Regions from separate parts of the Hydrogenophaga sp. OTU3427 genome, predicted to be linked through region 2. Evidence: predicted binding sites of a transcription regulator. Region 2 holds the regulator's gene; each other region holds the start of a gene.

Region 1 (9,822 bases), on a different contig from region 2:
TGGCCGGCGTGACCGACTTCGCCGTCCAGCGCATCAAGGCCGAGCTGCTGCCCAGGTACCCCAACGTCGACGACGTGGTGGCGCTGGAACACGGCTACGGCTGCGGCGTGGCCATCGACGCGCCCGACGCCATCATCCCCATCCGCACCCTGCGCAACATCAGCCTCAACCCCAACTTCGGCGGCGAGGTGATGGTGGTCAGCCTGGGCTGCGAGAAGCTGCAGCCCGAGCGCCTGCTGCCGCCCGGCAGCATCGCGCTGGTGGACCAGCGCCAGGCACACCCCCAGACGGCGCCGGCACTGGACGTGGTCTGCCTGCAGGCCGAGGCCCACGTCGGCTTCATGTCCATGGTCGAGTCCATCCTGCGCCAGGCCGAGACCCACCTGCAGCGCCTGAACGCGCGCCGCCGCGAGACCGTGCCGGCGTCGGAGCTGGTGGTGGGCGTGCAGTGTGGCGGCAGCGATGCCTTCTCGGGCGTGACGGCCAACCCGGCGGTGGGCTTCTGCACCGACCTGCTGGTGCGCGCCGGCGCCAGCGTGATGTTCTCCGAGACCACCGAGGTGCGCGACGGCATCGCCCAGCTCACCGCGCGCGCCACCACGCCCGAGGTGGCCGAGGCCATGGTGCGCGAGATGGCCTGGTACGACGCCTACCTGCAGCGCGGCAGCGCCGACCGCAGCGCCAACACCACACCGGGCAACAAGGCCGGCGGCCTGTCCAACATCGTCGAGAAGGCCATGGGCAGCATCGTCAAGTCGGGCTCGGCGCCGATCTCGGGCGTGATCTCACCCGGCGAGAAGCTCAAGACCAAAGGCCTGACCTACGCCGCCACGCCGGCCAGCGACTTCATCTGCGGCACGCTGCAGCTGGCCGCCGGCATGAACCTGCACGTCTTCACCACCGGCCGCGGCACGCCCTACGGCCTGGCGGCCTGCCCGGTGATCAAGGTCGCCACCCGCAGCGACCTGGCGCGGCGCTGGCACGACCTGATGGACATCAACGCCGGTGCCATCGCCGACGGCGAGGCCAGCATCGAGGACCTGGGCTGGGAGCTGTTCCGCCTGATGCTGGACGTGGCCAGCGGCCGCAAGAAAACCTGGGCCGAGCAGTGGAAACTGCACAACGCCCTGGTGCTGTTCAACCCCGCGCCTGTGACCTGAAATCACCCACCCCCGTCGCTTGCCCGCTGCGCGTGGCCGCATCCCCCCTCCAGGGGGCGACACCAGCCGTCCGGCAAAGCCGGCCCGGCGGTGTCTCCCGGTTGGACCTGGGCGCCCAACCGCATGAGGCCAGTGGCGGCTACGTTTGTGGCGGGTACCTGAACAGCACCCGCAGCATGGCCAGGTGCCGGTCGTAGCCCGGCCGCAGCAGGGGGTCGCAGAGTTCGTCCCGCGCACGGCGCAGGCGGGTCGGACTCTGTCCACACACAAAGCCCAGCACCCGGGCCCACCCGGAGGCGGTCACGCGCGCCAGCGTCGCCTCGCAGGCGGCCTGGATCTCGGCCTCGCTGGCCTGCGGGTCCAGGCCCAGCGCGGTGTAGTGGTCCACCGGCAGCACGGTCCAGCCGGCGACCCAGCCCCGCAGGCGGTCAAGCGCGCCGGCCATGGACAGCTGCCGCTCAGGCGGTGGCCGGCATGGGGTAGTCGCCGGCATTGCGGACCACGCCGGGCTGCAGCGAAAAATCCATGCGCGGCGGGCCGAACACATCGATCAGCCACTTCACGCCCGTCCCCGTCGCTTGCGTGGTGTGGATGAGCTGGGTGGGGATGACCAGGGTCGACGGGCTGTGCACCTCCACATGCTCGTCGGCTTTCCACACTGCCGAGTCCGGCCCCCAGGGCGTGCGCAGGTGGTGGATGAAGGAGCCCTCGAGCGCCAGCGACAGCTGCTCGAAATCGGCGTGCGAATGGGGTGAAAGCTTGCGCGGGTCGCGCGGCTCGGTGACACGCTCGAAGACGTTGATCATCAGGTTGCGGCTGCGGAACAGCCGGCCGAAGATCTTGGGATCGCTGTACTCGGCCAGGCGGTAGTGGCGCAGGCGGTAGCCGTCGCTGGGCATGGGCCAGTCGTCCAGCGGCGCCACGGTCGGCGCGCCATCGGCATATGTCGAGGCATTCGACGCCAAGGCGGCCAGGTCGGTGGCGCGCACGCTGAACACACGTGTCACGGTGCCGGCGTCGAGCAGGGTGATGTGGCTCTCGCCGGGCGGCACGATGGTCAGGGACTCGGGGCCGGCCTCGATGGCCTCATTGGGCGTGGCCACGCGGGCGCGCACGCCGGGCGGCAACAGCAGCATGTGTTCGTCGGGCTGCTCGGTGCGGCTCAGCACGGTGCCGGCGCCGACCTGGGAGATGGCCACCACCACGTTGGCGCTGCGGGTGAGCCAGGTGGATTCGCCGGTGGGGGTGGTCAGCTGGGCCGGCTCGGCGTAGTGCAGGCCCAGGCTGGGTTCGATGCGTGACATGGGGCAATCCTCGGGTTCACAAGATGAAAAAACTCAGGCCGGCAGCGCCTTGAACTGCGCGAGCTCGGTGCTGGCGGCGTGGCGCAGCAGGCCCTGGTCGGACGACAGGATGAAGGCCGTCACGCCCAGGGCCTGCAGGGCCGGGATCTCGCTGGTCTTGCCGACGAAGGCGCACAGCGGCTTGCCGGCGGCCCGGACCGCCGCCACCAGCAGGGCGACGGCGCGGCGCACGGTCTCGGCCTCGGTGGAGGTTTCTCCCAACGCCACGGTCAGGTCGCCGCGTCCGAGGAAAAAGGCGTCGATGCCCTCGACCGCGGCCAGGGCCTCGGCATGGTCCAGCGCCTCGGCGTCTTCCAGCATGGCGACCACGGTGGTCGCGGTGTCGCTGGCGTCCAGGTGGGCGGCCAGGCCCAGGCCACCGTAGCGCCCGGCGCGGGGCGAGTTGGAAAAGCCGCGCTGCCCGGGGCGGTAGCGGCAGGCCGCCACCACGGCGCGTGCGGTGTCGGGGTGGGACACGTGGGGCACCAGCACCCCTGTGGCGCCGCTGTCCAGCGCCGACAGGATGCCGGCGCTGTTTTCCACCCGCACCAGCGCGGGCAGGGCGTGCGCCCGCGCGGCGAGCAGGGCCAGGTCGACGGCGCCACGGTCCCAGGGCGCGTGTTCGGCGTCGATGACCACGAAGTCCAGGCCGACCTCGCCCAGGACCTCGATGCCGTGGGCACCGGGGCTTTTGACGAAGGTGCCCAGCAGCGGCTGGCCGCTGGCCAGGCGCTGGCGGAAGGGGGGAAGGAGCGGCAGTGACATGGTGGGCGGGGGCGGAACAGTTCAGTCGAGCGAGACGTTGGCGGCGCGGATCTTCTTTTCCGCCAGGGCGCGGTCGCGCTTGAGGAATTCGGCGAACTGCTCGGGGGTTTCGCTGATCGGGTCGAAGCCGAACACGTCCAGCGTCTTCTCCACGAAGCTCTGGTCGGCCAGCACCTTGCGGGTGTCGGCGGCGATCTGGTCGACGATGGCCTTGGGCACCCCCTTGGGCGCGGTCAGGCCCAGGTAGAAGTACATCTCGGTGTTGGGGAAACCGGCCTCGGCGAAGGTCGGCACGTTGGGCAGGGCCTTGGCGCGCTTGGGGCCGTTGATGGCCAGCACCTTCATCTTGCCCGAGGGGATGTGGGGCGTGGCGGCCGAGCTGCCGGCCACCATGGCCTGGACCTGGCCGCTCAGCACGTCCTGCGCGGCGGGCGCGATGCCCTTGTAGGCCACGTGGGTCATCTGCAGGTCTTCCTGGCGCAGGAAGGCGTCGACCTGCACATGGGTCGGGCCGCCGGCACCGGCCGAGCCGTAGTTGTATTTGTTGGGGTTGGCCTTGATCAGCGCGACGAACTCCTTCAAGGTGTTGACCGGCAGGCCGCCGGGCACGATGAAGGCCATGTTCACGTTGACGACGCGGGTGATGGGCACGAGGTCGGTGAAGGGGTTGAAGGGCAGCTTCTTGAACAGGAAGGGGTTGCCCGAAAACGTGGGATCGGCGCCGAGCAGGATGGTGTAGCCGTCCGCCGGCGACTTGGCGGTGAAATCACCGGCGATGATTTCGTTGGCGCCGCCCCGGTTGTCCACCACCACGGGCTGGCCCCACAGGCGCTGCAGGCGCTCGGCCAGGCCACGGGCCACGCCGTCGATGGGGCCACCCGCCGGGTAGGGCACCACCAGCTTGACCGGTTTGGTGGGGAAGGACTGCGCCCAGGTGGGGGCGGCCAGGGCCAGGGCGGCCGCGGCCAGCAGGGTGCGGCGGGCCAGGGTGAAGGTGGTGTGGGGCATGGGGTGTCTCCGTGGAATGGGGGAAGGCGGGGAAAAAGCGGCGTTTGAAAAAGGGCGGGAAAGTCGGGTCGCTCAGAAGGCGACGTTGTGGCGGCCTTTGAGGCCCAGCATCTGGCGGGCCTCGTCGGGGGTGGCCACCTCCAGCGACAGCGCGTCCAGCACCTGGCGGATGCGCTGCACCTGGACGGCGCTGTTGCGCGCCAGTCGGCCAGGACCGTCCCACAGGGAATCCTCCAGGCCCACGCGGACGTTGCCGCCCATGGCCGCGGCCATCGTGGCCAGCGGCATCTGGTGGCGGCCGGCGCCCAGCACCGACCAGACGTAGGCGTCGCCGAACAGCCGGTCCGCCGTGCGCTTCATGTGGGCCAGGTCGTCCGGATGGGCGCCGATGCCGCCGCGCAGGCCGAACACGGTCTGGATGAACAACGGCCCCGGCAGCAGGCCACGGTCACGGAAATGCGCGGCGGTGTAGAGGTGGCTGGTGTCGTAGCACTCGATCTCGAAGCGGGTGCCGTGGGCGGAACAGGACTCGAGGATGTGGGCGATGTCGCGGAAGGTGTTCTTGAACACCATGTCGTCGCTGTTGGCCAGGTAGGGGCGTTCCCAGTCGTGCTTGAACGCCTTGAAGCGGCCCAGCATCTCGTACAGGCCGAAGTTCATGCTGCCCATGTTGAGCGAGGCCACCTCGGGCTGCAAGCGCAGCGCCGGCTGCAGGCGCTCCTGCACCGTCATGGTGGGCGCGCCGCCCGTGGTGAGGTTGACCACCACGTCGGACGCGGCCTGGATGGTGGGCAGGAACCGCCGGAACACGTCCACCGCCTGGGTCGGCTTGCCCGTTTCCGGGTCCCGCGCATGCAGATGGACGATGGCCGCGCCCGCCTGCGCCGCCTCCAGCGCGGCGGTGGCGATCTCGTCGGGCGTCACCGGCAGATGGGGCGACATCGACGGTGTGTGTATGGCCCCGGTGACGGCGGCGCTGATGATGACTTTGTTCATGCGTGAGACGTTTCAGGCAAAGCTGCGCCCGACTGCCGCGCGCGGCAGTTTCTTGCGCTGCTGGAAAGGAGGTGTCCCGTCAGCCGCTCAGCGAGACCGCACCGGCGGTGCGGCCCACTGAAGCCACGGGCACGGGACAGGGGGCGTTCAGGGGTTTCGCATAGACCTCCCGGTCTTGTGGCCAATGCTTTCCGAGATGCGCCGCCCGGCGTCGAGCATGGTGTCGATCTGTTCCTGCGTGGGCGGCTCGCCGATGAACTGCACCGAGTCGACGATGGCGACCGCCGCCGCCAGCTTGCCGGTGGCGTCGAAGATGGGGACGGCCAAGGCGTTCAGCCCTGTCACCGCCTCGTTGGGCGCCACGGCCCAGCCCTGCTGGCGTATCTGCGCCAGCTCGCGCTCCAGCGCGGCCGGGTCGGTGAGGGTGCGCGGGGTGTGGGCGGTCAGGCCCTTGGCGGTGGCCTGCCTGAGCAGCGCCGGCCCGCCATGGGCCAGGGCGATCTTGCCCTGCGCGGACGAGTGGTAGTCCATCAGCGAGCCGGGCTTGACCGTGATCTCCACCGCCGAGGTGCCCGACTCGACGTTGACCACCCGCACGCCGCCGCGGTCAACCATGGACAGCACCACCGAGTGGTTGAGCGTGTTGCGCACCTTGCGCATCACCAGCTTGGCCTCGCGCACGATGTCCACGCTGTCGCTGATGGCGTGTCCCAGCGCGATCAGCCGGGCGCCCACGCGGTAGCGCTCGGACACCTCGTCCTGGACGATGTAGCCTTGCTGGGCCAGGGTCTTGAGGTGGCGGTGGATGCGGCTCTTGTTGGTGCCGAAGTGTTCGGCCAGGGTGGTCACGCCGATGGGCTCGCGCTGCACGGCCACGTGTTCCATGATCTGCAGGGCAAACAGGACGGCTTGCACGCCCGTGGTTTCGGCCGGTGCGTCGGAGGATGCGCTCATATATCGTGTCGCTTCACGGTGGATGGGGATGAGGTTGAGCGACACGATATCAGCGATCCGAAAGGGCCTCAGGCGGCCGTGGCCCAATGGGTGGTGGTGGTGGGCGCGGCGGCGCGCTGCGCCGGCGTGGCCGCGATCTCGCCGGCCAACTTCGTGAGCTGTGCCGCCCAGGCCGCCAGATAGGCCTCGCGCTCGGCGGCGCTCACGCGCGGCGTGGCGTAGGCCACGAAGGTTGGCGCGATGCGCAGCCCCAGGTACTCCAGCATGGTGCGGCGGTGGGGGTACAGCAGGTCGTCGATGGGGCCGTACACCCCCTCGGGCGAAAAGCGCTCGGGGGTGCCGCCGGTGGTCAGGGCGATCAGCCCATGGCGGCCCTGGAAGAAGCCGCTGTCGAAACGCTTGCCGTCGGCGTAGGCGAAGCCGTAGGCCATGACCCGGTCGAACCAGCCCTTGAGGATGGCCGGCATGCCGCCCCACCACAGGGGGTAGACAAAGAGGAACAGGTCGGCCTGCGCCACGCGCTCTTGTTCACGCCGCAGCTCGGCCGAGAAGCCGCCCGCCTGGCTGGCCTTGAGCTGCTCCTGCTGGTAGTGGAAATGCCCGCCGTCCGCCACGGTCTCGAAGTCATGGCGACCGGCCACCGGGTTGAAGCCCTCGGCGTACAGGTCCGACACGCTGACCTCGTGCCCCAGCGCGCCCAGGGTGGCCACGGCCGTGTCCTTGAGCGCGGCCGTGAACGAGCGCGGCTCGGGGTGGGCGTAGACGATGAGCGTGTTCATGCCGCCTCGACCGCGTCCAGGCCCACCAGGTCGGCGGCGTTGGTCGACACCATCTTGCGCACCTGCTCGGCCGAGTAGCCCAGGTCCAGGCAGATCTCGATCACGCTGAGGAAGCCGTCGACCAGGCGCGGGTTGCCCACCTGGCCCAGGTCCGAGCCCAGGATGGTGCGGTCCACGCCCGCCGCTTCGATCATGGCCTGCAGCTTGGCCGGCTCGTAGAAGCGGAACTTGGAGTCCTCGGCGAACATGCACATCGAATGCTCCAGGTACACGCCCATGCCGGCCAGGCGGGCCATGTCGTCCAGCGTGGCGTCGATGACGTAAGACGGGTGGTTGCACAGCAGGCGCTTGACACCCCGGCGCTTGGCCTCGTCGAACAGCGGCCAGATCTCGCTGATGTGCAGGTGGCCGGAGGACAGCACCACGTCGTGCTCGGCCACCATGTCCAGGATGGGCAGCACCTCGGGCAGCAGCCGGCCCTGGTCGTCCACCACCGTCAGCGGCGTGGGCGACAGCATGGGTTTCTTGGACTTGGGGAAGCTGAAGTTGGCGTCGGCCTTGTGGTGGGCGATGTGGTTGCGCGAGGCAAAGGTCGGCATCCACACCAGCTTGGCGCCCAGGGCGATGCCGTGCTCGACCGCGTACAGGTTGAGACCGCCGCTCTGGTTGTTCAGGGGCACGCCCGACAGCAGCGTGACCTTCAGGTGGCGGAAGTGCTTGTTCAGCATGGCCGTCACCGGCGTGGCCGAGTAGTAGTGGTCCTTGATCAGCAAGGCGCGCACGCCGGCTTCGGACGCTTCCTGCATCGCTTCGTAGTGGTCGAAGTAACGCGGCATGACGGACGGGCCGCTGTGGCAGTGCAGGTCCACCGCGCCCTGGAGCAGTTGCTTGCCCAGATCGGGTTGCTGGCTGCGCCAGGCGCCCGGTGCGATCGCGAAGCGGTCGTCGCTGGCTGCGCTTTTCATGTCCATGTCGTGTGCCTTTCGGGGGTTCGGTGAAAATCGGTGTTTGTTTTATCTAACGAAACACTGTTATGTTCTATGATACGAACTGTAGGGCCGAACCGGAACATCACCACTCAGTGAAAACCCTAGGTCATGGGCATGACGACGTCGTGGGGAGGCCAGCCACCGCGCGGGCGGGTGGTGGTGTCTGATGCAGATCAAGCTTTGGCCGGATAGGCCACACGGCGCGCGCGAGGCGGCCTACAGTGAGCCATCCGCCGCCATCAGGCCGGTCCACTGTCTGGAGATGTCCCATGAACGCCGCCGTCACCGAAACCACCCCGATCCAGTCCTTTGCCCAATGCCATGAAGGCATCGTGGCCCACCTCGACGCCTTGAAGGAACTGCCTGCCCTGCTGGAGCCGGCCGCGCGGGCGCGGCGGCTGGCGCAGGACACGCTGGCGTTTTTTCACGACGCCGTGTTCGACCACCACAAGGAAGAGGAAAAGGATTTGTTCCCGGCCGTGCTGGCCCATGCCACGCCGGGGGACGAGTTGCAGGAGGTGCAACACATGGTGGCGGCCCTGAGTGCCGAGCACCGCCACATCGAAGCGCTCTGGCGCCAACTGCAGCCGCAGCTGGAACAGGTGGCCAAGGGCAGCAGCGTGAGCTGCGACAGCACCGACCTCAACGAGCTGGTGCAGGCCTACCTGACCCACGCCCGGCTGGAAGAAGCCAGCTTCCTGCCGCTGGCGCAGGCCATCCTGGGCCGCCACGGCGAGGACATGGCCGCGCTGGGCCTGGCCCTGCACACGCGGCACGTGGTGAATGCCGCGCGCCGGGGACTGCGCGGCTCCTGAGCCGGTCTCAGGCGGTGGCGCGCACGGGGCGCCGCCGTCTCACTTGTAGAAGGCTTCGACCACGCCCTTGAGCTTGATCATCAGCGGCTGGCCCTTGCGGTCCACCGTCTTGCCGGCGGGCACCCGCACCCAGCCTTCGCTGATGCAGTATTCCTCGACATCAAATCGCTCCTTGCCATTGAAGCGGATGCCGATGTCGCGCTCGAACACCGCGGCCACGTGGTGGGGGCTGCGCGGGTCGATGGACAGGCGGTCAGGCAGGGCGGGTGCGGAGGCTTCGGTCATGGCGCTGTGGCTGGGTATGTGAAATTGGGATTGTCCCGGATTCCGGGTGCGGCCCTTGCGCAAGGGCGCTGAGCGGCCCGTCACTGCCTCGGCGGCACCACGGTGGTGAGTTCGCGCAGCAGGCCACCACCGTCCACGCTGCCGCTGGTCTGCCCCTGCCCACGCATGCGGGCCTCGCAGTCGGTGCGCTCGGGGCCCTGATGGACCTCGCAGCGGCGCAGGCGGTTGTACAGCAACTCCTCCGGGCTCACCTGGAGATCGGCGCCGCGCCGGCGTTCGCCGTAGGCGTTGTGGGCTTCGGTGAGGCAGGTCTGCGTGTCCTGGCCGGTGAGGCCCGCCAGGCAGGCCTTGCGCTCGGCATCAAAACGCGCCCGCGACACATCGGCGGCGGTTTGCGACCAGGTGCCGCCAGCGGCGCCCAGGCCCAACACGCCCCAGGCGAGCGCATGGCGGACAAAACGAAGGGTGGGATTCATGGTGTCGCTCCCGGGAGGTGGTGTTGCGCAGGCACCCGGCGGACGGTCTAGGGTCGCAGGGTGTGGACGCAGTCCTCCCAGGGGAGGGCTGCGCAGCCACAGTCGGGCACCTCGATCCGGGCGGCGGTCGCGGTCGGGGTGCGTTGGGCGGCCGCCCGGGGAGGGGCGGGCGCGGGCACGGCAGCGGCCTGGGTGGCCGCCACCAGATCGGGAATCCAGCGCATGAAGGGCGTCAGGTCCTTGGGATCGAGC
Region 2 (9,822 bases):
GACTTCATCTACCTGACCGGCCTGCTGGTCATTTCGGCGCTGGCGCTGTTCCTGTTCACCGCCGTGGCCGGGCGCCTGTGGTGTGGCTACGCGTGCCCGCAGACGGTGTATACCGAGATCTTCATGTGGATAGAGCGGCATGCCGAAGGTGACCGCTCGGCCCGCATGCGACTGGACCAGGCGCCCTGGTCGTTCGAGAAGCTGCGCAAGAAGGCGCTCAAGCAGGGCGCGTGGATTGTGCTGGCCCTGTGGACCGGCTTCACTTTCGTTGGCTTCTTCACACCCATCCGCGAACTGAGCGCCACCACGCTGGCGTTGGCGCTGGGGCCGTGGCAGAGCTTCTGGATCTTCTTCTACGCCTTCGCCACCTATGGCAACGCCGGCTTCATGCGTGAGCAGGTGTGCAAGTACATGTGTCCCTACGCGCGTTTCCAGAGCGCGATGTTCGACAAGGACACCCTGATCGTCACCTACGACGAGGCGCGTGGCGAACCGCGCGGGCCACGCTCCAAGAAGACCGATCCGAAGTCCAAAGGACTGGGTGCCTGTGTCGACTGCACGCTGTGTGTGCAGGTCTGCCCCACCGGCATCGACATACGCAAGGGCCTGCAGTACGAATGTATCGGCTGTGCGGCCTGCATCGACGTCTGTGACGACGTGATGGACAAGATGGGCTACCCGCGCGGCCTGATCCGCTATTCGACCCAGAACGCCCTTGCCCAGGGCTGGGGGCGGGCCGAGGTGCTCCGGCACGCGCTGCGCCCGCGGGTGCTGGTTTACAGCGCCATCCTGGGCCTGATCTGTGTGGCGGTGGGGGCGAGCCTGTTCTTGCGCACGCCGCTCAAGGTCGACGTGATCCGTGACCGCGGTGCGCTGGCCCGCATGGTGGAGCAGGGCCGCATCGAGAACGTCTACCGCCTGCAGGTCATGAACGCCACCGAAACCACGCAGACCTACGCGATCGAGGTGTCGGGTCTGCCCGGCGTGGCGCTGGCCTCCGAACCCACGGTGGAAGTGCGCTCGACCGAGGTGCGCTCGGTGGGGGTTCGGGTGCAGGTGCCGCCAGGCGCCGCGCCGGGCTCGCATCCGATTGCCTTTGACATCCGTGCCACCGGCGCCGAGGCCATGCACGTGAGCGAGAAGGCTGTTTTCCTGGTGCCACGCTGAGCGCCACACACGAAAGAATCCCATGAGCACGATCAAGTCCTTGCCCACCGTCACCCGCGCCTGGTGGCGCGAGCCCTATGTCTGGCTGATCATCAGCGGCCCGCTGGCGGTGGTGGTGGCCGGCCTGGTCACGGCGGCGATCGCCATCAAGTACCAGGACCCGGTGCTGGATGCGCAGTCGCCGCGCATCCAGCGATCCGACACCGACAACAAGTCGCTCACGCTGGCGCCCGCGCAGCAGGCGCGCAATCACGCGGCCACCGCCACCCTGCCCGAGAAGCGCTGAAGCGCCCGGCGGTCCGCAGACCCTCAGAACAAGGAGACAGCAATGCGCCTGCAACGACTGATGTGGATCGCCTGGCCGGCCTTTCTGGTGGCCGGCGTGCTGGAGATGGTGGTGTTCGCGATGGTCGACCCCGAGGACCTGCACCGCATCGGCGGCGGCGAACTGGGCTTGTCGCGGCAGGCGATCTACACCCTGTCCTTTTTCGTGTTCTGGGGCATGACCATGGCTTCCAGCGCGCTCACCACGCTGCTGTCCCTGTCGCCCTTCGAGGTCAACCGCTGCCCCGTGCCGGTCGATCAGCGGCCCGCCGACTGCGCCCGGGAGGGCAACAACTGCTGCTGAAGGCTGTGCGCGGGTCTGCTCACCCGGCCCGATCAGCGCGATCGGCAGCGCATGCAGTGGATCCATCCGGGGGACACCAGCGGGCCGGCTCTGCCGGACCGCTGGTGTCCCCCCCTTGAGGGGGGACTCGCGCTACACGAAGTGAGCGAGAAACGGGGGTGGGTCAGCTGCAGACCTGGGGATTGACGATGCGCTTGAGCGCCTCGGTGTCCATGATCTTCACATAGCGCTGCTTGACCTCGATGACGCCGTCGTCGACGAATTTCGAGAAGGTGCGGCTCACCGTTTCCAGCTTCATGCCCAGGTAGCTGCCGATTTCCTCGCGGGTCATGCGCAGGATCAGCTCGGACTGCGAGAAGCCGCGCGCATGCAGGCGCTGCACCAGGTTGAGCAGGAAGGCGGCCAGGCGTTCCTCGGCCCGCATGCTGCCCAGCAGCAGCATGACGCCGTGGTCGCGCACGATCTCACGGCTCATGATCTTGTGCACGTGGTGCTGCAGCGTGTTGAACTCGCGTGACAGCATCTCCAGCTGGTCGAAGGGCATCACGCAGACCTCGGCGTCCTCCAGCGCGATGGCGTCGCACGAGTGGTGGTCGGACACGATGCCGTCCAGGCCGATGATCTCGCCCGTCATCTGGAAACCCGTCACCTGATCGCGCCCATCGGCGGTGGTGACGCAGGTCTTGAAGAAGCCCGAGCGCACCGCGTAGATCGAGGTGAAGCGGTCCCCGGTGTTGAACAGCGCCGCACCGCGCTTGACGCGCTTGCGGGTGGAAATGACGTGGTCCAGCTTGTTCATTTCCTCGTGGCTCAGGCCCATGGGAAGGCAGAGTTCACGCAGGTTGCAACTGGAGCACGCGACCTTGATGCTTTGGACGTCCATGCTGCGATTGTCGGGTGTTTCCCCATGTTAATAGAAAACTTCACTGACATTTCGTTCGGCTTGACCCAGATCAAGGGTGGAAACCCGGGCTTGAGGCACAGTCAAAACCACTTTGGAGATGCCCTGTGATGCACGTGATTGACGAACAACTGCTGCGCCGTTTCGACGTGCCGGGGCCGCGCTACACCTCGTACCCGACAGCAGACCGTTTCGTCGAGGCCTTTGGCGAGGCCGACTACATCCAGGCGCTGGAGCAGCGCCGCGCCGGCTCGTTGGCCCTGCCGCTGTCGCTCTACATCCACGTGCCCTTTTGCGAGTCGGTCTGCTACTACTGCGCCTGCAACAAGGTCATCACCAAGCACCACAGCAAATCGGCCGAGTACCTGCGCTACCTGGCGCGAGAGCTGGACCTGCACGTGCAGCACTTCGGTCGCGGGCACCACGTGTCGCAGCTGCACATCGGCGGCGGCACGCCCACCTTCCTGAGCGACGCCGAACTCAGCGACCTCATGCACACCGTGCGTCGGCATTTCAACCTCGTGCCCGGCGGCGAGTATTCGATCGAGGTCGACCCGCGCACCGTCAACGAACAGCGCCTGGAGCACCTGCACCAGCTCGGCTTCAACCGGCTCAGCTTCGGCGTGCAGGATTTCGATCCCGCCGTGCAGAAGGCGGTGCACCGGGTGCAACCGGCCGAGCAGGTGTTCGCGTTGGTGGCGGCGGCGCGGCGCATCGGCTTCGAGTCGGTCAACGTCGACCTCATCTATGGCCTGCCGCTGCAGACGCCCGAATCCTTCGCGCGCACGCTGACCCAGGTCACGCAGCTGCGGCCCGACCGCGTGGCGCTGTACGCCTACGCCCACCTGCCCACGCGCTTCAAGCCGCAGCGCCGCATCGTGGCGGCCGAGCTGCCGGTGCCGGCCGACAAGCTGGCCATGCTGTCTCAGTCGCTCGACACCTTCATCGACGCCGGCTACGTCTACGTGGGCATGGACCATTTCGCCCTGCCCAACGACGCCCTGGCCGTGGCCAAGCGCCAGGGCCGGCTGCACCGCAACTTCCAGGGCTACAGCACCCAGCCCGACTGCGACCTGATCGCCCTGGGCGTCTCGGCCATTGGCCGCGTGGGCGCCACCTACAGCCAGAACGCCAAGACGCTGGACGAGTACTACGACATGCTGGACCAGGGCCGCCTGCCCATCGTGCGCGGCCTGGCCCTCACCCGCGACGACCTGGTGCGGCGCACCGTCATCATGGCGCTGATGTGCCAGGGGCGGCTGCAGTTCGAGTCCATCGAACTGGGCCACCTGCTTGACTTCCGCAGCTACTTTGCCCGCGAGCTGGAAGCCCTGGCGCCCATGCAGGCCCAGGGCCTGGTGAAGGTGGACGACCAAGGCATCGAGGTGACCGACGCCGGCTGGTTCCTCGTGCGTGCCATCGGCATGGTGTTCGACAAGCACCTGCGGGTGGACCAGGACCGCGCCAGGTTCTCGAAAATCATCTGAATGGCCTCCAGGCTCCACTGCGGCGCGGGTCGCTGCTAGAGTTCGTCCATGCAAACGTCCATGGCCGTGACGGCCCTGTTCATGGGGCTGGTGGGTGGTCCACACTGTGTGGCCATGTGTGGTGCGGCCTGCGCCGGCATCGCCAGGGCCTCGGCGCCCCGCACGCAGCAGGCCATCGTCGGTTTTCAGCTGGGGCGCATCCTGGGTTATGCCACCCTCGGAGGCCTGGCTGCGGCCACCGTGCAGGGCCTGGGCTGGCTGGGCACCAACACCGTGGTGCTGCGCCCGCTGTGGACGGCCTTTCACGTGCTGGCGCTGCTGCTCGGTCTGCTGCTGGTGCTGCAGGCGCGCCAGCCCGCCTGGGTGGACGGCGTGGCGCAGACCGTCTGGCGCAAGGCCAGGCCGGTGCTGGCGCGGCTGGGCGGCAAGGCGCCTTACGTGCTGGGCGCCGGTTGGGCGCTCATGCCCTGCGGCCTGCTGTACTCCGCCTTGCTGGTGGCCTCGCTGTCGGCCAACGCCATCGAGGGCGCGGTCATCATGGGCCTGTTCGCGCTCGGCACCTCCGTCTCCATGACCCTCGGGCCCTGGCTGCTGCTGCGCTGGCACGCCGCCGGCAGCCTGCGTGGTGGCGCCTGGGGCATGCGCCTGGCCGGTGCGGCCCTGGTGATGACGTCGGGTTGGGCGATCTGGATGGGATTGACGAATCCGACCGGGCTGTGGTGCGCCTGATCCATCACCGCTCGGCGCCCCAGGCCGTGCCATGCACGGCAAGCGCGGTGGCCAGCCCATAGGCGGCCATGCCCAAAGCGACCAAGGCGAAGATGGTCCACGCCGGCGCCTGAGCGACCGCGAGCGCCCAGCCACCCAGTCCCACCAGAACCAGCCGCAAGGTGCCGGCCAACACGGGACCGGCCACCTTGCCCGCGCCCAGTGACGAGAAATAGAGGGACAGCCCGAGTCCGAACAGCCCATAGGCGGGTCCAGCCCAATGGAAATAGGTGGCCGTTGCGTCCAGGAGGGTCGGGTCCTGCGTGAAAAGGCCGGTCCACAGATCGGGCGCCAGTGCCAGCACCGCGCCCAGCAAGCCCAGGAGCCCGGCCGCCAAGGCGGAGGCGGACCACGCGGCCCGGCGTGCCCGCGCGACGTTCCCGGCGCCGATGGCCATGCCCACCAGCGGCACCGACGCGACGCCAACGGCGAAGGCCACGGGAATCAGCAAGAACTCCAGCCGGGCACCGATGCCGTAGCCCGCCAACGCGGTGGTGCCAAACTGCGCGACCAGGCGGGTCAGGATGAGGATGGTCAGCACGGTCTGGAGGGGCGATATGCAGGCAAAACCACCCACCCTCAGGATGGTGCGTGCCAAGGGCCACTGCAGGGGTGTCGAACGCAGGCGCAAGTGAATGCGTGCCCGCCCCGAACGCAGGTGGCTGTACAGGTACGCTGCGCCCAACCCGTAGGCCAGCACCTGCCCGGCCGCCACGCCCGGCATGCCCAGCCGGGGGAATGGCCCCCAGCCCAGCCCCAGCGCACCGCTGATCGCCACCTGCCCCAAGGCCACCAGCAGCAAGGTGGCCGACGGCACGGACATGTTGCCCGAGCCGCGGATCACGGACGAAAACGTGTTGACCAGCCAGATGAAGATGGAGCCCAGAAAGGCGATGTTGGCGTAGGCCAGCGCCTGGCTCAGCGCCTCACCCTGGCCACCCAAGACAGCAAACAGCCACGGTCCCAGGGCCAGCATCAGCACCATGAACAGCGCCCCCGCGCCCAGGCCTATCCACGTCGCATGCACCGCCAGGGCATTGGCACGTTCGCCATCGCCCGCGCCGAGGGCCTGGCTGACCGCCGACGAGACGCCACCGCCCATGGCGCCCCCCGACAGCATCATCTGCAGCATGACAAACGGAAAAACCAAGGCCATGCCCGCCAGCGAGCCGACGCCAAAGCTGCCGACGTAGCCGGTCTCCGCAATGGCGGCCAAGGCCGTGGCCAGCATGGCCAGCATGTTGGGCACGGCGAGCCGCAGCAGCGTGGGCGCCAGCGGTGCGTTCAGCAGTGGGTTGACGGCATCGCGCTTGCCCACGGATGGCGTGGGCGGTGAGGTCTGTGGTGTGCTCATGGATGCGTGTCTTTGCGGTGAACGAGGGCCGTGTCGGGCCAACATGCCGGGGCTTGATCAGGGACCGGGTGCACTCAAGCTGCCAGCAACGGGTAGTCGGTGTAGCCTTTCGCGCCGGGGGTGTAGAACGTGGTCATGTCGACGGCATTCAGGTCGGCATGCGTCGACATCCGCTCGACCAGATCGGGGTTGGCGATGAAGGGCCGACCGAAGGCGATGAGATCGGCCTCGCCCGCGTCGAGCGCGCGTTCGGCGCTGGCTCGGTCGAAGCCGCCGGCCAGGATGAGCGTGCCTTTGAAGGCGGCGCGCAGCCTGGCTTTCAATGCCGAGGGCACGGGTGGCGCGCCCATGGCGGCATGGTCCAGCAGGTGGACGTACTTCAAACCCAGCGCGGAGACTGCCTGCACGAGGGACACATACTGCGCGTCGACGTCGGCAAAGCCACCCGTGCCGTTGAAAACGCCATGCGGCGACAGCCTGATGCCCACCCGGTCGGCACCGATGGCGGCGACCGTTGCCTCGGCCACTTCGAGCGCAAAGCGGTTGCGCGCCTCGATGCCGCCGCCGTAGGCGTCGGTGCGCCGGTTCACGTTCGCGTTCAGGAACTGCTCGATCAGGTAGCCGTTGGCGGCGTGCAGCTCCACGCCGTCAAACCCCGCCTCGATGGCCAGCCTGGCCGCTTGCGCGTATTCGGCGACGGCGTGCCGGATGTCGGCGACGGTCATCGCCCGGGGCCCGCTGTGGGCTTGCATGCCCTGGGTGTCGGTGTGTATGTCACCGGGGCAGACGTCGGCCGTTGGGCCGAGCACTTCGGCGCCGGTCGGGAGGTTGGCCACGTGGGCAACGCGTCCGGTGTGCATCAGTTGCACGAAAATTTTGCCGCCCTGGGCATGGACCGCCCGGGTGACCTCGCGCCAGCCGCGCACGTGCTCGCTGTTGAAGAGCCCGGGAATGCGCGCGTAGCCCAAGCCGTTGGGTGATGGGGACGTGCCCTCTGTGATGATCAGGCCGGCCGAAGCGCGCTGGCCGTAGTGGTCCGCCATCAAGGCGTTGGGGGTGTTGGCATCGACCGCACGGCTGCGTGTCATGGGCGCCATGACGACGCGGTTGTTGAGGCGAAGGCCGGGTGTGGCCAGAGGCGTGAAAAGCATGTGAATCCTTGAGATGAAGAGTACCGGGGTGTCAGGCGGTCTGGGGCAGGTAACTGGGCCGAGCGGCCGTCAGGCCTTGTTTGACATGCCCCGTGAGTTCATCCGCCAGCACCTCGTCCCGACCCGATTCGAGGCCGTCGAGCGCACGCCTGACGATGTCGTCAGGACCGGTTTTCGGCACATCGAACCCCCGCGTGAGGTCGGTATCGACGTAGGCCATGTGCAGTGCCGTGACCTGTGTCTTTTGCGCCGAGAGTTCGTGGCGCAGTGCGTTGGTGAGCGACCACGCGGCCGATTTGCTGGCCGCGTAGGCCGCCAGCTCGCCGCCGTTCACCCAGGAAGCCACCGACAGCACGTTGAGCAAAGCGCCGCCGCCGTTGGACTTGAGGGCCGGGGCAAAGGCCTTGCTGACGCGAAGCATGGCGAAGAAGTTGGTTTCGAAGATGCGCCGCGTGATGTCTTCGCTGTCGGCCGCGAGAAAACCGCCGGGTTGGGCGATGCCGGCGTTGTTGATCACCAGCGTCACGTCCGACGCCCGCGCCGCGGCCGCGGCCACATCGTCCGGGTTGTTGACGTCGAGTCGCAGCACCTCCACACCGGATTGGGTGACGGTCGCGGGGTCGCGTGCGCCCACGTAGACCTTGCGGGCGCCCCGCGCGAGCAAAGCGCGTGCGAAGGCCAGTCCAATGCCACGGTTGGCGCCCGTGACCAGGGCGACGGCGTTTTCAATTTTCATGAGGATCTCCGAAAAAAATGAGCAACAAACACATTCAGCCGGCGCTGCCCACAACAGGCCGCCACGCTGCAACCAACACCATCACCGGACCTTGACGACGACCTTGCCGCGGGAGCGGCCCGCGTCCACATAGGCCATGGCCTCGTTCGTTGATTCGAATGGGAAGACGCGGTCCACCACGGGTCGCAGGACACCTGCGTCGAACAGGGCGGTGATCTCCCGCAACTGGGCGCCACTGGGGCGCATGAAGAGGAAGGCGTAGGCGATGGATCGGCGCTTGGCCAGCCGCCGAATGCCCGCACTCAGCAGCCACATCACCACCCTCACGAACCCAGGGGCGGCGATCGCCTGGCCAAACGCCGGATCGGGCGGACCGGAGATGGAAATGAGCTTTCCGCCGCGCTTGAGCACTCCGACGGATTGTTGGAGTGTCTTGGTGTCCTGGCTGTTCAGGACCACGTCCTGATCGCGCAAGACATCGGCGAACGACTGCGTCTTGTAGTCGACCACGGTGTCCGCGCCCAGCCCCTTTACGAACGCCACGTTGGCCGTGCTGGTGGTTGTCGCCACCGTGGCGCCCAGGTGTTTGGCCAACTGGATGGCCAACGTGCCGACGCCACCGGAGCCCGCCTGAATGAAGACTTTCTGTCCTGGTTTCAACTGCGCCTTCTCGACCAGTGCCTGCCAGGCCGTCAAGGCCACCAGTGGCACCGATGCGGCCTCTTCCATCGTGAGGCCCTTGGGCTTGGGGGCGAGGGACGCCTCCTGGACCACGACAAACTCGGCGAAGCCGCCGATGCGGAAATCGTCGAGCCGGGCGTAGACCTCGTCGCCTGGCTGGAACTGCCGCACCCTCGCACCGACCTGGACCACCACGCCCGCGACGTCGTGCCCCAGGATGACAGGCAGGTGGTAGGGCAGGATGAGCTTGAACTCGCCGTCGCGGAGCTTGCTGTCCAGCACGTTCACGCCGGCGGCGTGCACCTGCACCAGCACCTCGTCGTCGTTGGGTGTCGGAACAGGCATGTCCATCGGCTGCAACGGCGCCTTTTTGTTGTAGCCAGTGAGCACAAATGCCTTCATGCCGCAGCCTCGATCCGTTCGGTGCCAGGCGTTCGGCCGCGGTGTGTGTTGCTTATTTGCATGATGATCATCATATGAATTGGCAATAAAAAGCGGTGACCAGCGATTTCATCCGTGAGGTGGCGTCAGGTGTTGGAGCGCGGCTTCGCGCAGGCTGTCCGACAGATGCTGATCGTCGACCGCACGCGCCAACAGCAGGGCGCCCACCATGGTGGACACCGTCACCAGTGCGCGCTGATGCGCGCCAGACTGCCCCCAGTCTGGGGACAGGCGGGCCACCAGGTCGATCACTTCCTTGACATGCCGCGTCGCCACCCGCCGAACGTCGGGGATCTGGCGCGCGGTTTCAGAACCCAGTGCGGCCAATGGACAACCTGTGGCCACTTGCTCCTGGTGTGTTTTTGAAAGGTAAGCCGCGAGCAGCGACGCCAAGGCATCTTCCGGTGGAACGCTCATGGTGACGCGGGCCAAAGCGGCGGCGGACTGTGCGAACGCACAACTGGCGGCCTCGGCCAGCATCGCTTCGCGCGAGCTGAAGTGTGCGTAG
Region 3 (9,822 bases), on a different contig from region 2:
TCAAGAGCGGCCGCGTCAAGGCCCTCATGGTCTCGGGCAACAAGCGCAACCCGGCCTTCCCCGACGTGCCCTCGGCCGCCGAGGTGGGTCTGCCCGACTACACCGTGACCACCTGGTACGGCGTCTGGGCACCCAAGGGCACGCCACCCGACGTGCTGGCCCGCATCGGCGAGGAGATCCGCCGCTGTGGCGCCAGCGACGATGTCAAGACCGCCTGGGCCAACAACGGCGCCGAGTTTGCCAGCCTGACACCGCAGCAGTTCAGCGGCTTCGTCAGCGACGAGGTCAAACGCTGGGCGGCGGTGGTCAAAGCGTCGGGCGCGAAGTTTGACTAACCCCCCGCGCCGCCTGCGGCGTCATCCTCCCAGCGGGCGATGCGAGCGGACCGGCGAAGCCGGCTCCGCCGCATTCCCGGGTGGGGTTGGGGCGTGCCTGAGCATGTGCCCTTCGGGGCGGGTCACAGATTTTTTTCACGCGATACTCCTATGAGCCAACACAACCTCTTTGCCGCCCTGCGGGCCGCCTTTCCCGCCGATCTGGACCGCACGGCCATCGAAACCGACAACGGGCTGGCCTACTCTTGGCGTGACATCGACCGCGCCACCGCCATGGTGGCCAACCTGCTCGGTTCGCTGGACATCCCGCCGGCCTCGCGCATTGCGGTGCAGGTGGAGAAATCGGTGGAGGCGGTGGTGCTGTACCTGGCCACGCTGCGGGCGGGCCACGTGTTCTTGCCGCTCAACACCGCCTACCAGAGCGCCGAAATCGACTACTTCATCACCAACGCCGAGCCGGCGGTGGTGGTCTGTTCGCCGGTCAACTTCGGCTGGGTCAGCAAGATTGCCTTCAGGGCCGGCACGCAGCATGTGTTCACGCTCGGCGACGACCGCAGCGGCTCGCTGCTGGAGCGCGCGGCGCACTGCAGCGACCAACACACCGTGGTGGCGCGTGACCCCGACGATCTGGCCGCCATCCTCTACACCAGCGGCACCACCGGCCGCAGCAAGGGAGCCATGTTGTCGCACGACAACCTGCTGTCCAACGCGCGTGTGCTCAAGGACTACTGGGGCTGGAAGCCGGGTGACGTGCTGATCCACGCGCTGCCCATCTTCCATGTCCACGGCCTGTTCGTGGCCCTGCACGGCGCCCTGATCAACGGCAGCAAGATCCTGTGGATGGCCAAGTTCGACCCCAGGCGCGCGATCGCCTGGATGGCAGAGGCGACCGTCTTCATGGGCGTGCCCACGCTGTACGTGCGCATGCTGGGCGAGGCCGGTCTCACGCGCGAGGCCACGGCCCACATGCGCCTGTTCGTGTCGGGCTCGGCACCGTTGCTGATCGAGACCTTCAACGACTGGCGCGGGCGCACCGGCCACACCATCCTGGAGCGCTACGGCATGAGCGAAACCGCCATGCTGACCTCCAACCCCTATGCGGCCGACGCGCGTTTTGGCGGTCAGAGCGAGCGTCGAGGTGGTACGGTGGGTTTCCCCCTGCCGGGCGTCGAGCTGCGCGTCGCAGGCGACAACAACAAGCCGCTGCCGGTGGGCGACATCGGCGCCATCCAGGTGCGTGGACCCAACATCTTCAAGGGCTACTGGCGCATGCCGGAAAAGACCGCCGAGGAGTTCACCGCCGACTGCTTCTTCAAGACCGGTGACGTGGGCAAGGTGGACGAGCGGGGTTATGTCACCATCGTCGGGCGCAGCAAGGACCTCATCATCAGCGGCGGCTACAACGTCTACCCGGCCGAGATCGAGGGCTACATCAACGACATGCCCGGCGTGGCCGAGAGCGCGGTGGTTGGCGTGCCCCATCCCGACTTTGGCGAGGTGGGCGTGGTGGTGGTGATCGCCAAGGCCGGCGCAACGCTGGACGCCGATCGCATCATCGCCGACCTCAAGGCCAAGCTGGCCAACTTCAAGATCCCCAAGCGTTGCTTCGTGGTGGCGGAACTGCCACGCAACACCATGGGCAAGGTGCAGAAGAACCTGCTGCGCGAACGCTACGCCACGCTGTTTGCCCCCGGTGCGCGCTGAGGCGCTGACGCCAGAGGTGCCAGCCAGCGGCTGCACAGCAGGGCGGCGAGCGCGGCCAGCGACGCGCAGGCGAACACCGCCTGCAGGCCATCGGCCATGCGCGTGCCCAGCAGCCCGGCCATCAGCGCCACGCCGAGGCTGCCGCCCAGGCTGCGCAGCATCACGGGGGTGGCCGTGGCGATGCCCATGAACTGTGGCGGCGAGCTGCGCTGCGACACCACCGTGACGATGGGAAACAGCAGGCCCAGGCCCATGCCGGCCGGCAGCAAGCAGGCCGAGATGAGTGGCGCCGAGGCGGGGGCCCAGGCCAGCGACAGCGCCAATGCCAGGAAGGACAGCAGCAGCAAGGCGCTGCCCACACCGGCCAGCCGGCGGGCGGCCACCTGCGCGCGCAGCAGCTTGCCACTGGTGACGGCGGCGGCGGTGATGCCGGCCATCAGCGGCAACAGATGCCAAGCCGACGCCGTGGGCGACAGGTGCAGCATGGTTTGCAGGTACTGCGGCACGAAGACCACGGCGGCGTACATTGCCACGCCGGAACACAGGCCGATGGCGGCCGTGGCGGTGTAGGCGGGGTGGCGAAACAGGCCGGGCGGCACCAGCGGATGCCCGGCGCGGAACTGGCGCCAGACGAAGGCGGCACCGGCCTTGGCGGCGACGGCCAGCAGCACGCCCAGCGACAGCCAGGCGGGCAGTTGCAGCTTGCCGTGCTGTGTGGCCAGCAGCGTGGCGACCAGCGCCAGCGTCAGCGTGGCCGCGCCCCACCCATCGATGGATGCCGCCTGCCGTGGCGAACGCGGCGTCGTGCGGGCCAGCACCAGCCAGGCCAGCAAGGCCAGCGGCACGTTGATCCAGAACGCCCAGTGCCAGGAGACGTGCTCCACCAGCCAGCCGCCCAGCAGCGGGCCGAACATGGTGGCGACACCGTAGCTCGCGCCCAGCATGGACTGGTAGCGCCCACGTTGTTCCGGCGGGAACAGGCTGGCCACGGTCAACATGGTCAGCGTCAACAGGCCACCACCACCCGCGCCCTGCAGCGCACGCGCCATCACCAGTTGCGCGAGGGTCTGGCTGGCGCCGCAAGCCAGCGAGCCCAGCAGGAACAGGGCGATGGCCAGCAGCAGCATGGGCTTGCGGCCCAGAACGTCGGCCAGGCGGCCATAGAGCGCGATCACCACCGTGGCGGCCAGCAGGTAGGCCGAGAACACCCATGCCAGCGGCAGCGTGCCGGGCAGGTCGTGCGCGATGGCCGGCAGCGCGGTGGACAGGATGGTCTGGTCGAGCGCGGCCAGCACCAGCACCACGACCAGCATGGCGAAGGCGAGCAGGGGCCTGGTGGTGGGCGAGGGCAGGGCGGGGTGGGTCATGGCCGCAGTGTCGCGGGCGTTTTCATGTCTGTACAGTGCAATGTTTGGAACACATACTTGCACCAGATGAAAGATTACGACCTCAACCTGCTGCGCGCGCTGGACGCGTTGCTGAGCACCGGCAGCGTGACCGGCGCGGCCGAGCGCATGCACCTGAGCACGCCGGCCATGAGCCACACATTGGCGCGCCTGCGGGAGGCGTTTGCCGACCCGTTGCTGGTGCGGGCCGGGCGGCGGCTGGTGCCCACCGTCCGGGCCCAGGGCCTGGCGGAACCGGTCAAGCAGTTGCTGGCCCAGGCCGATGCGCTGCGCAAGCGCTTGGACACGGGCGATCTGTCCCAGGTGCGGCGCCGCTTTGTGCTGCGCGCGGCCGAGGGCATGTCGGTGGGTTATGGGGTCACGCTGGTGCGGGCATTGACGCAGCACATGCCGCTGTCCAGCCTGCAGTTCCTGCCCGAGAGCCACCACGACCCGGCCGGCCTGCGCGAGGGCCGCATCGACCTGGATTTGGGTTCAGGCCACCGACAGGACCCGGAACTGGTGGTCGAACCTCTTGCCGACCGCAACCTGCTGGGGCTGGTGGCCGCCGACCACCCAATGGCCCAGGGACGGGTGACGGCGCGGCGTTTTGCCGCCGCCCGGCATGTGGAGGTGCTGACCCATCCGGGCGAGGCGTCGGCCGTCGACGTCGAACTGGCGGCGCACGGCCTGCAGCGCAACACCGTGCTGGTGGTGCCCAGCGTGTTTGCCGCGCTGATCGTGTGCGCCCGCTCGGACCTGGTGGCCTGCGCGCCCGAGCGGACCGCGCGTGCCATGGGCGCATCGCTGGGGCTGCACATGTTCAAGCTGCCGCTGAAGCTGCCGGCTTCGCCGCTGCGCCTGGCCTGGCACCCGCGCCAGCATGGCGACCCCGCGCACCGCTGGCTGCGCGAGACCTTGCTGGCGGCCCTGCGCCAGCCACGTTGACGTGCTCCGTCAGCGCAACACCAGCACGGGGATGTGCGAGTGTGTCAGCACCTGGGTGGTTTCGCTGCCCAGCAGCAGGCGCTTGATGCCGCGGCGGCCGTGCGAGGCCATGACGATCAGGTCGCACTTGCTGCGCTTGGCGTTGGCGATGATGGCCTCTGAAACCAGATCGGACTTGGCGGTGATGGCCTTGACCTTGATCTCGCGTTTCTGGCCCGCCGCCTTGACGGCGTTGACCACCTGCATGGCCTCTTCCTGCCACTGCGCTTCGATCTTGCTGATCTCGGCCGCGGCCAGGGCCACGCCACCTTCGAAGTAGGTCTGCGGGTAGCGCGGGATCACCTTCAGCGCCACCAGCTCGGCGCCGGTCAGGTCGGCCAGCGCCAGACCATGTTCGACCGCTTTTTGCGACAGCTTGGAGCCGTCGGTTGCAACCAGGATGCGCTTGTACATGGTGTGTCCTTTGTGTTGTGGGAGGGGCCGTGCCATTGTGGCGCAGCCCCCTTGGCTTTCCAAGTCCAAGGCTAGCAGCACGGAGCCGGCCCGCCTTGACCTAAATCAAGCACGTGTGCGGTGGTTTGACTTAAGCTTGGCGTCCATGACCGATGCCGCCCGCGCGAGCGTTCCCCCGCCCTGGCCCGAGGCGCCCGTGGGCCAGGGAGCGGCCATCGGCGGGCCGTCCCTGCCGACGGGTTCGCTGGAGGTGAACGACGATTTTTCGGCGCTCGACGATCCGGACGAGCAACGCGCCTTCACCGACTTCGCCGACCCGGCCCAGGGGGGCGCGGCCACGTCGCTGCTGGTGGTGCAGGGCATGCACTGCGCGGCCTGCGCCGACACGGTGGAGGCGGTGCTGTTGTCCCAGCCTGGCGTGCTGCGGGCCGAGGTCAATGCCGCCAGCCGACGGCTGAGCCTGCAATGGGACCCGGCGCTGGCGCGCCTGTCCGCCCTGTCCGGCGCGGTGGGGCGCGCGGGTTACCGCCTGCTGCCGCTGTCGCAGGCCTTCAGCCTGGGCCAGCGCCTGGCCGAGACACGCAAGGCGCTGTGGCGTCTGTTCGTGGCCGGCTTCTGCATGATGCAGGTCATGATGTACGCGTGGCCGTCCTACGTCACCGAGCCGGGCGAGATACCGGCCGACATCGCGCAACTGCTCAGCTGGGCAAGCTGGGTGGTCAGCGTGCCGGTGGTGCTGTTCGCCAGCGGGCCGTTTTTCGCCGGCGCCTGGCGCGACCTGCGCCAGGGCCGCGTGGGCATGGACACGCCGGTGTCCCTGGGCATCCTGGTGACCTTCCTCGTCAGCACGGCGGCCACGCTGGAGCCCACTGGCCCCTGGGGCGCGGAGGTTTGGTTCGACTCCCTCACGATGTTCGTGTTTTTCCTGCTTGGTGGCCGCTACCTGGAACTCAAGGCGCGCGACCGCACCGCTGGCGCGCTGGACGCGCTGGTCAGCCGCCTGCCCGAGACCTGCGAGCGCGAACTGGCTGGCGGCGGCCACGAGCAGGTGGCCGTGCGCCGCCTGCGCCAGGGCGACGTCGTGCGGGTCCTGGCAGGCCAGGCCTTTCCTGGCGATGGCGAGCTGGTCGAGGGCAGCGCCAGCATCGACGAGGCCCTGCTGACCGGCGAGGCCCGCCCCGTGACCCGCCGCCAGGGCGAGATCGTGGTGGCCGGCAGCTTCAACCTCGCAGGCCCGGTGCGTGTGCGTTTGACGGCCGTGGGCGCCGACACCCGCTTCGCCCAGATCGTGGCCCTGATGGAGCGCGCCGCCACCGACAAGCCGCGCCTGGCCGTGCTGGCCGACCGTTTGGCCGGGCCCTTCCTGGTGCTGGTGCTGCTGGCCGCGGCCGGTGCGGCCCTGTACTGGTGGCCCACCGATCCGCACCGCGCCATCGCCACGGCGGTGGCTGTGCTGATCGTGACCTGTCCGTGCGCGCTGTCGCTGGCCACGCCAGCTGCCATGCTGGCCTCGGCCGGCGCGTTGGCCCGTCGTGGGGTGCTGGTGCGTCGCCTGCAGGCCTTCGAAGCACTGGCCAGCGTGGACGTGGTGGTGTTCGACAAGACCGGCACCCTGACCGAGGACCGCGCGCGGCTGACCGCCGTGCACACCCGCGAGGGCATGACGCGGCCGCGCGCCCTGGCGCTGGCGGCGGCGCTGGCCGGTGGATCACGCCACCCGGTGGCGCGCGCCATCGCCCGCGCCCACGCCGAAAGCGCGCCGGTGCCGGCACCGGCCATGGCCGCCATGACCGTCACCGAAACGATGGGGCAGGGCATGCTCGGCGTGCTGGACAACGGCCGCGAACTGCGCCTGGGTTCGCCCCGTTTCTGTGGGGTGGACGACTTGGTGCTGGCCGCGCGGGGCGTCAACCCGCATGGCGCGCCCCGCGCCCACCTGAGCGATGGCGACGGCTGGCTGGCCACCTTTGTGCTGGACGAGGCCTTGCGCCCCGACGCCGCAGCCACCGTGGTGCGCCTGCTGGCCGAGGGCCTGCAGGTGCGGCTGCTGTCGGGCGACCACCTGGTGGCGGTGCGCCGCGTCGCGCAGGAGGTGGGCATACGCGACGTGGTCGCCAGCGCCAGCCCCGAACAGAAGCTGCAGGACATCGAAGCCCTGCAGGCCAGGGGCCTGCGGGTGGCCATGGTGGGCGACGGCCTCAACGACGGCCCGGTGCTCGCCCGCGCCGACACCTCGCTGGCGCTGGGCCACGCCCTGCCGCTGGCCCAGGCGCAGTCCGACTTCGTGCTGCAGGGCGGGCGCCTGGCCGACGTGGCCGACGCATTTGCACAATCCCGGGCTACCATGCGCATCGTGCGTCAGAACCTGACCTGGGCCGCGGTCTACAACGCGGTCTGCGTGCCCCTGGCACTGGTCGGTTGGATGCCGCCCTGGCTCGCGGGCCTGGGCATGGCAGGGAGCTCACTGTTCGTGATCGGCAACGCGCTGCGGCTGGCCCGCCGTGGTGAAGCCGCCACACCCGTGCTGGCCGCCGCATCCTTGGCGAGCCGGGCAGCTTGACACCCAGAAAGGGCTCCCGTGGACGTTCTCTACCTTCTCATTCCCCTCTCGGTGCTGCTGGTGCTCGGCATCATCGCGCTGTTCGGCTGGGCGCTGCACAGCGGCCAGTTCGACCACGTCGAGCGCGAGGGCGAACGCATTCTCGACAGCGATTGACCTAGGTCAATCCCCTGTGGCGGACGGCCGGTGACACTCGGCCAAGGATTATTGAGAGGAGTTTCTGTATGTCTGTGAATACAAAGGCCAGCCAGTCGGCGGTCTACAACGACAAAGTCGTCAGGCAGTTTTCCATCATGGCCGTGGTCTGGGGCGTGGTGGGGATGCTGGTGGGCGTCATCATTGCCGCCCAGCTGACCTGGCCAGAGCTGAACCTGGGCATTTCCTGGTTGAGCTATGGCCGGCTGCGCCCGCTGCACACCAACGCGGTGATCTTCGCCTTCGGTGGCTGCGCGCTGTTCGCCAGCAGCTACTACGTGGTCCAGCGGACCAACCAGGTGAGGTTGTTTTGCGCGCCGCTGGCCGCCTTCACCTTCTGGGGCTGGCAACTGGTCATCGTGCTGGCCGCCATCACCCTGCCGCTGGGCTACACCAGCGGCAAGGAGTACGCCGAGCTGGAGTGGCCCATCGACATCCTGATCACCCTGGTCTGGGTGTCCTACGCCATCGTCTTCTTCGGCACCGTCGGCATGCGCAAGGTGCGCCACATCTACGTGGCCAACTGGTTCTTCGGCGCCTTCATCCTGGCCGTGGCCGTGCTGCACCTGGTCAACAGCGCCGCCATTCCCGTCGACCTGTTCAAGTCCTACTCGGCCTACGCCGGTGTGCAGGACGCCATGGTCCAGTGGTGGTACGGCCACAACGCGGTGGGCTTCTTCCTGACCGCCGGCTTCCTGGGCATGATGTACTACTTCATCCCCAAGCAGGCCGAGCGCCCGGTCTACAGCTACCGCCTGTCCATCGTCCACTTCTGGGCGCTGATCTTCACCTACATGTGGGCGGGTCCGCACCACCTGCACTACACCGCGCTGCCCGACTGGGCGCAGTCCATCGGCATGGTGTTCTCGCTCATCCTGCTGGCGCCCAGCTGGGGCGGCATGATCAACGGCATCATGACCCTGTCGGGCGCATGGCACAAGCTGCGTGACGACCCCATCCTGCGCTTCCTGATCGTCTCGCTGTCCTTCTACGGCATGTCGACCTTCGAAGGTCCGATGATGTCCATCAAGACCGTCAATGCGCTGTCGCATTACACCGACTGGACCGTGGGCCACGTGCACTCGGGCGCTCTGGGCTGGGTCGGCTTGGTCACCATGGGTTCGCTGTACTACCTGGTGCCGCGCCTGTACGGCCAGAAGAAGATGTATTCGGTGCCCGCCATCGAGTTGCACTTCTGGGTCGCCACCATCGGCATCGTGCTCTACATCGCCGCCATGTGGATCGCCGGCGTGATGCAGGGCCTGATGTGGCGCTCGGTCAACCCCGACGGCAGCCTGACCTACACCTTCGTCGAGTCGGTCAAGGCGACCTTCCCCTTCTACGTCATCCGCCTGCTCGGCGGCCTGCTCTACCTGGGTGGCATGGTGGTCATGGCCTGGAACGTCTTCATGACCGCGCGCCAGGGCCTGCAGGCCGGCGCCGTGCCGGAAGTCCGCATCCCGGCCGCCAACGCCGCACACGCCTGAGCGCCCTAGGAGTCCTACATGGCCAACAACAACGACATCAAGGGTTTCACCCACGAGCGGATCGAAACCAACAACTTCCTCATGATCGTGCTCATCGTGCTGGTGATCGCGGTCGGCGGACTGGTGGAAATCGTTCCCCTGTTCTTCCAGAAATCCACCACGCAGCCGGTGGAGGGCCTCAAGCCTTACACCGCCCTGCAGCTGGCGGGCCGCGACGTCTATGTGCGCGAGGGTTGCTACAACTGCCACTCGCAGATGATCCGTCCCTTCCACGCCGAGACGCTGCGCTACGGCAGCTATTCGGTGGCGGGCGAGTTCGTCTACGACCGGCCCTTCCAGTGGGGCTCCAAGCGCACCGGCCCCGATCTGGCGCGCGTGGGCGGCCGCTACAACGACGAGTGGCACCGCATCCACCTGACCAACCCGCGCGACCTGGTGCCCGAATCCAACATGCCGGCCTACCCCTGGCTGGAGAAGGCCACCGTCAACGAAAACGGCCTGCCCCGTCGCATGCAGGTGCTGCGCACGCTGGGCGCGCCCTATACCGACGACGAGATCAAGGGCTCGGTCGAAGCCGTCAAGGGCAAGACCGAACTCGACGCCCTGGTGGCCTACCTGCAGGTGCTCGGCACCGCGATGAAATAAGGACACAGCCATGGACCTCAACGACATCCGCAGCGTGGTGACCGTGATCAGCCTGGCGGTCTTCGTGGGCATCTGCGCCTGGGCCTGGTCGCGCCGCAACCAGGCCGACT

What was found. The regulator FNR, encoded in region 2, switches genes on or off when oxygen is low (the NO sensors DNR and NnrR bind a similar motif). The targets are predictions, from matches to a motif close to TTGATNNNNATCAA.
Region 1: AAHB17_RS17675 (hemerythrin domain-containing protein) is a predicted target of FNR. The motif match lies at 8,158-8,171, and genes of this name have one in related genera.
Region 3: AAHB17_RS21125 (universal stress protein) is a predicted target of FNR. The motif match lies at 4,921-4,934, and genes of this name have one in related genera.

The regions. Positions count from the first base shown of each region.
Region 1 is NZ_JASATI010000034.1:21,823-31,644, reverse strand. It holds gene garD (galactarate dehydratase) at 1-1,160, shown strand, start outside; gene AAHB17_RS17715 (hypothetical protein) at 1,300-1,605, opposite strand; gene AAHB17_RS17710 (hypothetical protein) at 1,619-2,464, opposite strand; gene AAHB17_RS17705 (HpcH/HpaI aldolase family protein) at 2,498-3,268, opposite strand; gene AAHB17_RS17700 (Bug family tripartite tricarboxylate transporter substrate binding protein) at 3,290-4,276, opposite strand; gene AAHB17_RS17695 (3-keto-5-aminohexanoate cleavage protein) at 4,349-5,272, opposite strand; gene AAHB17_RS17690 (IclR family transcriptional regulator) at 5,420-6,226, opposite strand; gene AAHB17_RS17685 (NAD(P)H-dependent oxidoreductase) at 6,295-7,005, opposite strand; gene AAHB17_RS17680 (DUF6282 family protein) at 7,002-7,976, opposite strand; gene AAHB17_RS17675 (hemerythrin domain-containing protein) at 8,264-8,809, shown strand; gene AAHB17_RS17670 (DUF3297 family protein) at 8,849-9,094, opposite strand; gene AAHB17_RS17665 (hypothetical protein) at 9,175-9,570, opposite strand; gene AAHB17_RS17660 (DUF5710 domain-containing protein) at 9,618-9,822, opposite strand, start outside.
Region 2 is NZ_JASATI010000071.1:4,045-13,866, reverse strand. It holds gene ccoG (cytochrome c oxidase accessory protein CcoG) at 1-1,167, shown strand, start outside; gene AAHB17_RS23465 (nitrogen fixation protein FixH) at 1,190-1,453, shown strand; gene AAHB17_RS23460 (hypothetical protein) at 1,496-1,795, shown strand; gene fnr (fumarate/nitrate reduction transcriptional regulator Fnr) at 1,959-2,678, opposite strand; gene hemN (oxygen-independent coproporphyrinogen III oxidase) at 2,807-4,183, shown strand; gene AAHB17_RS23445 (sulfite exporter TauE/SafE family protein) at 4,232-4,912, shown strand; gene AAHB17_RS23440 (MATE family efflux transporter) at 4,917-6,305, opposite strand; gene AAHB17_RS23435 (alkene reductase) at 6,380-7,456, opposite strand; gene AAHB17_RS23430 (SDR family oxidoreductase) at 7,488-8,192, opposite strand; gene AAHB17_RS23425 (NADP-dependent oxidoreductase) at 8,274-9,275, opposite strand; gene AAHB17_RS23420 (TetR/AcrR family transcriptional regulator) at 9,384-9,822, opposite strand, start outside.
Region 3 is NZ_JASATI010000051.1:22,864-32,685, forward strand. It holds gene AAHB17_RS21105 (Bug family tripartite tricarboxylate transporter substrate binding protein) at 1-335, shown strand, start outside; gene AAHB17_RS21110 (malonate--CoA ligase) at 486-2,039, shown strand; gene AAHB17_RS21115 (MFS transporter) at 2,006-3,406, opposite strand; gene AAHB17_RS21120 (LysR family transcriptional regulator) at 3,473-4,372, shown strand; gene AAHB17_RS21125 (universal stress protein) at 4,382-4,825, opposite strand; gene AAHB17_RS21130 (heavy metal translocating P-type ATPase) at 4,971-7,385, shown strand; gene ccoS (cbb3-type cytochrome oxidase assembly protein CcoS) at 7,404-7,541, shown strand; gene ccoN (cytochrome-c oxidase, cbb3-type subunit I) at 7,610-9,067, shown strand; gene ccoO (cytochrome-c oxidase, cbb3-type subunit II) at 9,086-9,712, shown strand; gene AAHB17_RS21150 (cbb3-type cytochrome oxidase subunit 3) at 9,723-9,822, shown strand, end outside.